Regions from separate parts of the Kitasatospora sp. NPDC096147 genome, predicted to be linked through region 2. Evidence: riboswitches for the same ligand, from Rfam matches in the RefSeq annotation. Region 2 holds a riboswitch; each other region holds the start of a gene.
What was found. Region 2 has a riboswitch for thiamine pyrophosphate ahead of thiC (phosphomethylpyrimidine synthase ThiC). Riboswitches for the same ligand answer to the same signal wherever they lie in the genome.
Positions count from the first base shown of each region.

Region 1: linked by a shared signal. The riboswitch ahead of thiO (glycine oxidase ThiO) and the one ahead of thiC (phosphomethylpyrimidine synthase ThiC) in region 2 are both predicted to bind thiamine pyrophosphate.
Region 3: linked by a shared signal. The riboswitch ahead of ACIRBX_RS07675 (purine-cytosine permease family protein) and the one ahead of thiC (phosphomethylpyrimidine synthase ThiC) in region 2 are both predicted to bind thiamine pyrophosphate.

Region 1 covers NZ_JBIWFX010000003.1:54,158-57,421, forward strand. The annotation lists gene ACIRBX_RS10760 (zinc-dependent alcohol dehydrogenase family protein) at 1-828, opposite strand, end outside; gene ACIRBX_RS10765 (ArsR/SmtB family transcription factor) at 969-1,277, shown strand; TPP riboswitch at 1,405-1,517, shown strand; gene thiO (glycine oxidase ThiO) at 1,511-2,662, shown strand; gene thiS (sulfur carrier protein ThiS) at 2,659-2,877, shown strand; gene ACIRBX_RS10780 (thiazole synthase) at 2,883-3,264, shown strand, end outside.
Region 2 covers NZ_JBIWFX010000002.1:305,238-308,501, reverse strand. The annotation lists gene thiC (phosphomethylpyrimidine synthase ThiC) at 20-1,843, opposite strand; TPP riboswitch at 1,839-1,974, opposite strand; gene ACIRBX_RS06890 (LPXTG cell wall anchor domain-containing protein) at 2,150-3,106, shown strand; gene ACIRBX_RS06885 (DUF5326 family protein) at 3,198-3,264, opposite strand, start outside.
Region 3 covers NZ_JBIWFX010000002.1:476,010-479,273, reverse strand. The annotation lists gene ACIRBX_RS07680 (S1C family serine protease) at 1-1,229, opposite strand, end outside; TPP riboswitch at 1,400-1,547, shown strand; gene ACIRBX_RS07675 (purine-cytosine permease family protein) at 1,540-2,877, shown strand; gene ACIRBX_RS07670 (glycerophosphodiester phosphodiesterase family protein) at 2,965-3,264, shown strand, end outside.

The sequences.
Region 1 (3,264 bases), on a different contig from region 2:
CGGGTCGCCGGTGACCTCGAAGAGCGTGTAGGTGCGGGTGCTCAGCGCCGGGTACTCGTCGGCGTTCGGCAGCGGGGTCGGGCGCGGGTCCAGCCGCCCGTAGACCACCAGCTGCCCGCCGGGGGCGATCGCCCGGGCCAGGGTGTTCACCCCGGGGCCGGAGACCGGGTCGAAGGCCAGCCGGACGCCCCGGCCGCCGGTGATCTCCGCGACCCTCGCGGGCAGGTCCTCCCGGTCGGTGACGATGACGTGCTCCGCCCCGGCCGCCAGCAGGGCCTTCCGCTTGGCCTCGCCCCGGGTGGTGGCGATCGGCACCGCCCCGAGGTGACGGACCGTCTGGATCGCGGCCAGGCCGACGCTGCTGGAGCCGGCGGTGACCAGGACGTGGTCGCCCGGCCGGACCGGGGAGTCCTCGGCCAGTGCCCCGTACGCGGTCAGGTAGGCCATCCAGACCGCCGCCCCGGCCACCGGGTCCAGCCCGGCGGGGGCGGGCACCAGGGCGTGGGCCGGGACGATCACGTGGTCGCCGTAGGTGCCGTAGACGTTCTGCGGGAAGGCCGGCACCACGCCGACCGGATCGCCGGGGGCGAAGCCGGTGACCTCGGGGCCGAGCTCCTCGACCACGCCGGCCGCCTCCGCACCGAGGCCCGACGGGAAGCTCGGCCGGAGGAAGTACCCGCCCGAACGGAACATCACCTCGGCCCGGTTGAGGCCGATCGCGTCCACCCGGATCCGGACCTCGCCGGGGCCGGGCGCCCGGACCTCCACCTCACGCACCGTCAGGACCTCGGGGCCGCCGATCTCGTCGAACTGGACGTGCCGCGCCATGGTTCGGTCTCTCCTTCTGCCGGATCCGCACTCGGAACGACCGAACCATGAATTTCGACCACCGTCAAACTTCGATGACAGTCGAACATCGCCCGGTCCGGCCGTACGATGGGACCTACCCGCCCTCCCGAGGAGTCACCGTGACCCGCACCCTGGATCACCCCGAACTGGCCGACGTCACCCTGCAGCAGGTCCTGGAGGCGCTGGTCGACCCGGTCAGGCGGCGGATCGTCACACAGCTGTCCGAGTCCGGGGCCGGCATGAGCTGCGGCACCTTCGACGCCACCGTCTCCCGCTCCACCCTCACCCACCACTTCAACGTGCTGCGCGAGGCCGGCCTGATCCGCCAGTCCTACGCGGGCACCACCAAGCTCAACACCCTGCGCACCGAGGACCTGGAGGCCCGCTTCCCCGGCCTGCTCCGGGCCCTGCTCGACGCCACCGGCTGACCTGACGACGGGGCCTGCGGCGGACCCCGCGGCGGACCTTGGAGCTTCGCACCAGCGGGGCCCGCCACGGCCGCGCCCACTCCGTGAACTCGCCCTTCGGCCGACGACCCGGGCGGGGATATGGTGGGGCGGTATCCACGGGAGCCCGGCGCACCGGGCTGAGAGGCGGGCTGACGCGGCCGGCGACCGTCCGAACCTGATCCGGGTCATTCCGGCGAAGGGAGTGCACGGCTTTGACACGCACCGAGAGCGACGTGCTGGTGATCGGCGGCGGCATCATCGGCCTGGCGGTCGCCTGGCGCACCGCCCAACGCGGCCTCGCCGTCACCCTGGTGGACCCCGAGCCCGGCCGGGGCGCCGCCCAGGTGGCGGCCGGCATGCTGGCCCCGGTCACCGAGCTGCAGTACGGCGAGGAGCCGCTGCTCCGCCTCGGCATGGCCTCCAACGACCGGTACGCCGACTTCGTCGCCGAGCTCACCGACCTCACCGACCTGGAGACCGGCTACCGCCGGACCGGCACCCTGGCGGTGGCGCTGGACTCCGACGACCGCGAGGAGCTGCGCGAGCTGCACGCCTTCCAGCAGCGGCTCGGCCTGGAGTCGCACTGGCTGACCGGCCGGGAGGCCCGCCGGCTCGAACCGATGCTGGCCCCCGGGGTGCGCGCCGGACTGCACGTGACCGGCGACCACCAGGTGGACGGCCGCCGGCTGGCCGCCGCGCTGGTGCTGGCCTGCGAGCGGTCGAACGTCACCGTGATCCGCTCCGCAGCCGTCGAACTCACCGTCACCGACGGCCGGGCCACCGGCGCCCGGCTCGGCTCCGGCGAGCAGCTGACGGCCGCTCAGGTGGTGCTGGCCGCCGGGCCGCAGAGCCACCGGCTGCCCGGCCTGCCGGACGGCGTGCTGCCGCCGGTGCGGCCGGTCAAGGGGCAGGTGCTGCGGCTGCGCATCCCGTCCGCCTACGCGCCGTTCCTGTCCCGCAACGTCCGGGCCGTGGTGCGCGGGCAGCACATCTACCTGGTGCCCCGCGCGGACGGCGAGCTGGTGATCGGGGCGACCAGCGAGGAGCAGGGCTACGACACCACCGTCACCGCCGGCGGGGTCTACGAACTGCTGCGCGACGCCCACGAGTTGGTGCCCGGCCTGACCGAGCTCCCACTGCTGGAGACCGGTGCCGGGCTGCGCCCCGGCTCGCCGGACAACGCCCCGCTGCTCGGCCCGACCGCGCTCCCCGGGCTGGTCGCCGCCACCGGGCACTACCGCAACGGCGTGCTGCTCACCCCCGTCACCGCCGACCTGACCGCCGACTACCTGGCCACCGGCGCGGTGCCCGCGCTGGCCGCCCCCTTCTCCCCCAGCCGCTTCACCCCGAAGGCCGCCGCATGAACCAGCCGAGCCCAATCCCCCTCACCGTCAACGGCACGCCCCGCGAGGTGCCCGCCGCCACCACCCTCGACCTGGTGGTCAGCGAGCTCAGCGCCTCCCCCGGCGGGGTCGCCGCCGCCGTCAACGAGGCCGTGGTGCCGCGCAGTTCGTGGTCCGCGACCGTGCTCCACCCGGGCGACCGGGTGGAGATCCTCACCGCCGTCCAGGGAGGCTGAGCAGCATGGCCGACGACCAACTCACCATCGCCGGGACGGTCTTCGACTCCCGGCTGATCATGGGCACCGGCGGCGCCCCCAGCCTGGAGGTGCTGGAGCAGGCCCTGCTCGCCTCCGGCACCCAGCTGACCACCGTGGCGATGCGCCGGGTGGACCCGGGCACCCAGGGCTCGGTGCTCGACGTGCTGACCCGCAACGGCATCCGGGTGCTGCCGAACACGGCCGGCTGCTACACGGCCGGGGAGGCCGTGCTCACCGCCCGCCTCGCCCGCGAGGCGCTCGGCACCGACTGGGTGAAGCTGGAGGTGATCGCCGACGAGCGCACCCTGCTGCCCGATCCGGTCGAACTCCTGGACGCCGCCGAGACCTTGGTGGACGACGGCTTCA
Region 2 (3,264 bases):
CCGTGGGCATGACGCCGGATCAGTCGGCGAGCGGGAGGTAGACCCGGTTGCCGGCGGCGGCGAACTCCTCGGACTTGGCCTGCATGCCGGCCAGGGCGTCGGCGTCGAAGTCGGTGGCCACCGCGCTGGACCCGTCTCCGTGCTCGTCGCGGATCTTCTGGGAGATCTTCATCGAGCAGAACTTCGGACCGCACATGGAGCAGAAGTGCGCGGTCTTGGCCGGCTCGGCGGGCAGCGTCTCGTCGTGGAAGGCGCGGGCCGTCTCCGGGTCGAGGGCCAGGTTGAACTGGTCCTCCCAGCGGAACTCGAAGCGGGCGTCGGAGAGCGCGTCGTCCCAGGCCGAGGCGCCGGGGTGGCCCTTGGCCAGGTCGGCGGCGTGGGCGGCGATCTTGTAGGTGATCACGCCGGTCTTGACGTCGTCCCGGTTGGGCAGGCCCAGGTGCTCCTTGGGCGTGACGTAGCAGAGCATCGCGGTGCCCCACCAGGCGATCATCGCCGCGCCGATGCCGGAGGTGATGTGGTCGTAGCCCGGGGCCACGTCGGTGGTCAGCGGGCCGAGGGTGTAGAACGGCGCCTCGTCGCAGATCTCCTTCTGGAGATCCATGTTCTCCTTGATCTTGTTCATCGCGACGTGGCCGGGGCCCTCGATCATCACCTGGACGTCCCGCTCGCGGGCGATCCGGCCCAGCTCGCCGAGGGTCTGCAGCTCGGCGAACTGCGCCTCGTCGTTGGCGTCGGCGGTGGAGCCCGGCCGCAGGCCGTCACCCAGCGAGAAGGTGACGTCGTAGCGGGCCAGGATGTCGCAGAGCTCCTCGAAGTTCGTGTAGAGGAAGTTCTCCTGGTGGTGCGCCAGGCACCAGGCCGCCATGATCGAACCGCCGCGCGAGACGATGCCGGTCTTCCGACGGGCCGTCAGGGGGACGTAGCGGAGCAGCACGCCGGCGTGCACCGTCATGTAGTCCACGCCCTGCTCGCACTGCTCGATGATGGTGTCCCGGTAGACCTCCCAGCTCAGCTCCTCGGCCTTGCCGTCCACCTTCTCCAGCGCCTGGTACAGCGGCACGGTGCCGATCGGCACCGGCGAGTTGCGCAGGATCCACTCCCGGGTGGTGTGGATGTTCCGCCCGGTGGAGAGGTCCATGACGGTGTCCGCGCCCCAGCGGGTGGCCCAGGTCATCTTCTCCACCTCCTCCTCGATCGAGGAGGTGACGGCCGAGTTGCCGATGTTGGCGTTGATCTTCACCAGGAAGTTGGTGCCGATGATCGACGGCTCCACCTCGGGGTGGTTCACGTTGAGCGGGATGACCGCCCGGCCACGGGCCACCTCGGAGCGCACGTACTCCGGGTCCATGCCCTCCCGCAGGGCCACGAACTCCATCTCCGGCGTGACGATCCCCCGCTTCGCGTAGGCGAGTTGGGTCACCGCGCCGTCGCGGCCACGGAGCGGCCGGCGGGGGCGGCCGGGGAAGACCGCGTCCAGGTTGCGCAGGTTCCCGCCGCGCGGGGACGTGTGCTTGATGCCGTCGTCCTCGGGACGGGACTCACGGCCCTCGTACTCCTCGACGTCACCGCGCTGGCGGATCCACGCGTCCCGCAGGGCCGGCAGCCCGCGGCGGACGTCGGGCTGGTAGGAGGGGTCGGTGTACGGACCCGAAGTGTCGTACAGCGGAACGGACTTGCCGTTGGTGAGGTGGACCTCCTTGAACGGCACCCGCAGATCGGGGCGGGAGCCGTCGCGGTACGCCTTGCGCCAAGCCGGAGTCGGGTAGCCCGTGGTGGCGCTGGTGACGGCGCCCTCCACCGCGGCCGGGGCAGACTTCTCCTGTGCGTCGAACGTGGTCATGAGACCTCTATCTCCCTACGCCGGCATTACCCGGTCAGGTTCCTGCGGTCGACGCAGCGGTCGGTACGCGGTGTGCACGTACCTTTCAGCGCCCTCTCAGCCCGGTGCTCCGAGCTCCCGTGTCCACAGGCCGTTTGCCTGCGACAAGACGTCCATCACCGTAGCGGTCCGACTCCGGATGGTCCAGAGCAGACCTGACGGTCTGTTGACCGACCGGGCACGCTACGATCCGCATCCTGCGAGGCCAGCGGCACCCGTGCGTGCCCGAATTGCCGCCTCCGTACTGACTTTGGGGGATCTTCCACCATGCGTTCCCACCGCATACCGGCGGCTGCCGCCGCCACCCTGCTGAGCCTCGGCCTCGGCGCCGGCACCGCCTCGGCGACCGCGGCCACCAGCCCCTCCCCGTCGGCGTCCCCTTCGGCCTCCGCCTCCGCGAGCCCCTCTGCGTCCACCTCCGCGTCCACCTCCGCGACGCCCCAGCAGCCGATCGACTACGCCTGCTACAAGGGGATCCAGAGCCACACCGAGCTGGACACCAAGGTGACGGGCTTCCCGGCCACCCTCGCCCGGGGCGGCGCCCCGGTGGAGTCCACCGTGACCTTCCGCAACTCCACCGGCCGGGACGTGCAGGGCTTCGACACCGCGTTCTACGTCGGCTACGCGGACGGCCTCTGGCCGGCCGGCTCGTTCACCGTCCAGGTCAAGCTGCCGGGCGGGGACTGGAAGGCCGGCTCGTTCGGCGCCGGCGACCTGGACCACATCATCGACACCGGCCGGTACCAGCTGGCCAAGGACGAGACCCTGACGGTCAAGTTCCGGCTGGCCGCCACCGACAAGGCACCGCTCGGCGAGTACGGCGGCTCGCAGAGCGGCGGCTCCGACGTGGTCGACGACGACACCGGCAAGTACCTGCCGAAGGACGCTCCGGCCCCCGCCGTCCCGGGGGGCAAGGGCACCTGCACCCAGTACGTGGGCTACGGCGACTTCTACTTCACGGTGGTGGACCCCAAGGCCGCCACCCCGACCGCCGCCCCGAGCAAGAAGCCCGTGGTCAACACCCGGCCGTCGGCCAAGCCGACCAAGAAGGCCACCCCGAGCGCCTCCGCCGGCACCCCGACCGCCACCAAGTCGGCCGGCCCCGAGCTGGCCGCGACCGGCGGCGGCTCGTCCAGCCTCCCGCTGGCGGTCGGCGGCGGCGCCGCCGTGCTGCTCGGCGCCGGCGTGCTGGTCGCGCTGCGCCGCCGGGGCAAGCGGGCCTGATCCCGCGTCACCCGCCGCCCGCCGAGAGGCGGACGCCGAACGGCCCGGCTCCCCGTGGCAGGGGGCCGGGCCGTTCGCGTTCGGGGTGCCGTCAGCTCCTGGCGGCCTTCTTGACCAGGATCACCACACCGGCCGCGACGCCGACCACGATCAGGGCC
Region 3 (3,264 bases), 170 kb from region 2:
ATCACCGCGCCGGAGGCGTCGAGCAGCGGGCCGCCGGAGTTGCCCGGGTTGATCGAGGCGTCGGTCTGCAGGGCGTTCATGTAGGACGCCTGGGCGCTGGTCTCGTCGCCGGAGGCCACCGGGCGGTCCTTGGCACTGACGATGCCGGTGGTGACGGTGCCCTCCAGGCCGTAGGGGGCGCCGATCGCGATGGTGGCGTCGCCGACCGCGACCTTGTCCGAGTCGCCGAGGGCGAGCGGGACGAGCTTGTCCTTCGGCGGGTTGTCGAGCTTGATGACGGCCACGTCGTAGCCCTGGGCGCGACCGACCACCGAGGCGGGGTAGGAGGCGCCGTCGGAGAACCTGACGGTCAGTTTGCCGCCGCTGGCGGCCGGGGCCACCACGTGGTTGTTGGTGAGGATGTGGCCCTCGGTGTCGAAGACGAAGCCGGTGCCGGTGCCGGACTCGCCGGAGCCCTGGGCCTTGATGGTGACCACGCTCGGCAGCGCCTTGCTGGCGATGCCGGCCACCGACTCCGGGGCCCGGTTGACCGCCTGCTGGTTCTGGCTGGCCTGGACGGTGGTGCTGGAGTTGCGGCTGCCCGAGGAGGAGACGGAGCCGTCGCGGTCGGCGACCGAGACGCCGATCGCGCCACCGGCCAGGCCGGCCAGCAGGGCGACGGCCGCGACCAGGGCGATCAGACCGCCGCGCTTGCGACCGGGCACCGGGGCGGGCGCGCCGGGGAACTCCGGGTAGCCGGGCAGACCGGGCCCGCCCGCACCGCCGGCCGGAGCGGCCCAGCCGCCGAGCGGGGTGCCCGCACCGAAGGGGTGGTGCGGCTGGTGGGGCTGGGGCTGCGGCTCGCCGAGCGGGGCGGCCGACACGGCGGCCGGCGGCGCGGGGGCCGGGGCCGGCGGCGCGGCGGCCGGGGTCGCGTACGGGTTCTCGGCGGCGACCGGCGCAGGGGCCGGAGCGGAGACCGGCGCCGGAGCCGGAGCCGGGACGGCCGGCGGCGGCGCGTCCAGGTAGGACGGAGCGGGCGGCGCGGCCGGGGCCGGGGGCAGGACCGGGGGCGGCGCATCCAGGTAGGAGGGGGCGGCCGGCGGCGGCGCGACCTTCCCGAAGACCACCGTGTCGGCGGGCGCGGGCGCGGCGGCTGACCCGGCGTCAGCCGGCTCCACCGGACCGTGCCCCGTGGAGGTGCGCTCCTCCTCGGGACCGGTGGCCCCACTCACGTGCTCGGTGCTCACGGACGACCTCCATAGCTGACAGGACCTTGGGCCACAGTTTTCCGCATGTCCGATTCAGTTGTCGTAAGGAGCGTCCTGAAGGATTGGTGAGAATCCTTAGCCGTCCCCGACATCCCACTCCTCGGGCCCCGCCTTGGTGTTCGACGGCCCGGCGGCTAGCCTGGCGCTCCAAACTGACACGCGGGAGCTTGGACCGTCCAGGCTGAGAGTGCGCGGAACGACCGTACGCCATGCAGACGCTGGCCGTGCGGCGAGGGAGCGCAGACCGCTCGAACCTGTCCGGGTAATGCCGGCGTAGGGAGCTACGGCCATGACGGCTGCTTCGCCTTCCCCTGTCCACGACGTCCCCGCGAGAGCCGAGGCGCCGCTGGTCCTCGACACGGCGCCGCCGCGCACGCTGGACTTCCGCGCGCTGTTCTCGCTCTGGGCCAACCTCGGCGTCAGCCTGATCGGCTTCACCAGCGCCGTCACCGTGATCGGCGTCAAGGGCGCCGAGCTCTCGCTGGCCGCCGCGATCACCGCCACGGTGGCGGGCACCGCGATCGGCACCTCGATGCTGGGCGTGGCCGCGCTGATCGGCGCCCGGACCGGCGCCCCGGCGATGGCCCTGCTGCGCGGCCTGTTCGGCACCAAGCTGTCGTACCTGCCGACGGTGCTGAACATCGCGCAGTGCATCGGCTGGGGCGTGTACGAGCTGCTGGTGATCGCGATGGGCGCGCAGGAGGTGACGGGCACTCAGGGCTGGCACTGGCTGTTCGTCCTGCTGGCCGGGGTGCTCACCACCGTGCTGACCATCTGGCCGCTCGGCTCGATCGCGGTGCTGCGCAAGTACGTGACGATCGCGGTGGGCATCGCGATGGTCTACTTCACCGTCCAGCTGGTGCGCCAGGGCGTGCCGAACCCGGGGGCCGGGAACTGGAGCGGCTTCCTGACCGCGACCGACGCGATCATCGCGGTCTCGATCTCCTTCGTCCCGCTGGCCGCCGACTACACCCGGCACGCCCGCACGCCCGGGGCCGCCTACTGGGCCACCTTCTCCGGCTACTCGCTGGCGCAGGTCTGGTGCTACCTGCTCGGCGTGGTGGCACTGCTGCAGTCGGACGGGGACGCCACCCGGATCTTCTCCTCCTTCACCGGGGTGGCGGCCGGCTGGGCCTTCCTGCTGGTGCTGGTGGTCCGGGAGACCGACCAGTCCTTCGCCAACGTCTACTCCACCGCGATGTCGGTGCAGAACCTGCTGCCCACGGTGGACCGCCGCCTGCTGACCGGCGGGATCGGCGCGCTGGTGACGGTGCTGGCGCTGAACATCGACGAGTTCACCGCCTCCTACTACGCCTTCCTCGGCCTGATCGGCGCGGTCTTCGTGCCGATGTTCGCGGTGCTGGCGGCCGACTTCTTCCTCGGCTCGGGCCGCCGCGGCTGGAACCTTGGCGAGGACGCCCCGCCCCGGCCGCTGATGCTGGTGGCCTGGGCGCTCGGCTTCGCCGCCTACCAGTTCATCGCTCCCACCGCGGTCGGCGGCTGGCAGGAGTTCTGGCAGGACCTGCAGTCCTCGGTCGGCTTCACGGCCCAGCCGTGGACCTCGGCCTCGCTGATCTCCTTCCTGGTGGCCGGGCTGGCCACCCTGGCGGTCCAGCCCCGCAGGTAGCCGGCCGGTACCGCCGCCACGGGGACTTCACCGGGAGTTTCCCGTGGCGGCGGTCGGGCGTCACCGGGCGCCTCGTAGGGTGGCCGGGTGGACACCCGTGACCAGCCCTCGACCTCGACGAACGCCGCCGACCGCAGCGCGGTGCGGGTGATCGCCCACCGCGGCTCCTCGGCGGCTCAGGCCGAGCACACCCTGGCCGCCTACCGGCTGGCGATCGAGGAGGGCGCGGACGGGCTGGAGTGCGACGTCCGGCTGACCGCCGACGGGAAGCTGGTCTGCGTCCACGACCGCACTGTGCACCGCACCTCCGACGGCCGGGGCGCCGTCTCCGCCCTGACGCTGGCTCAGCTGGAGGCGATGGACTTCGGCTCCTGGAAGCACCCCGAG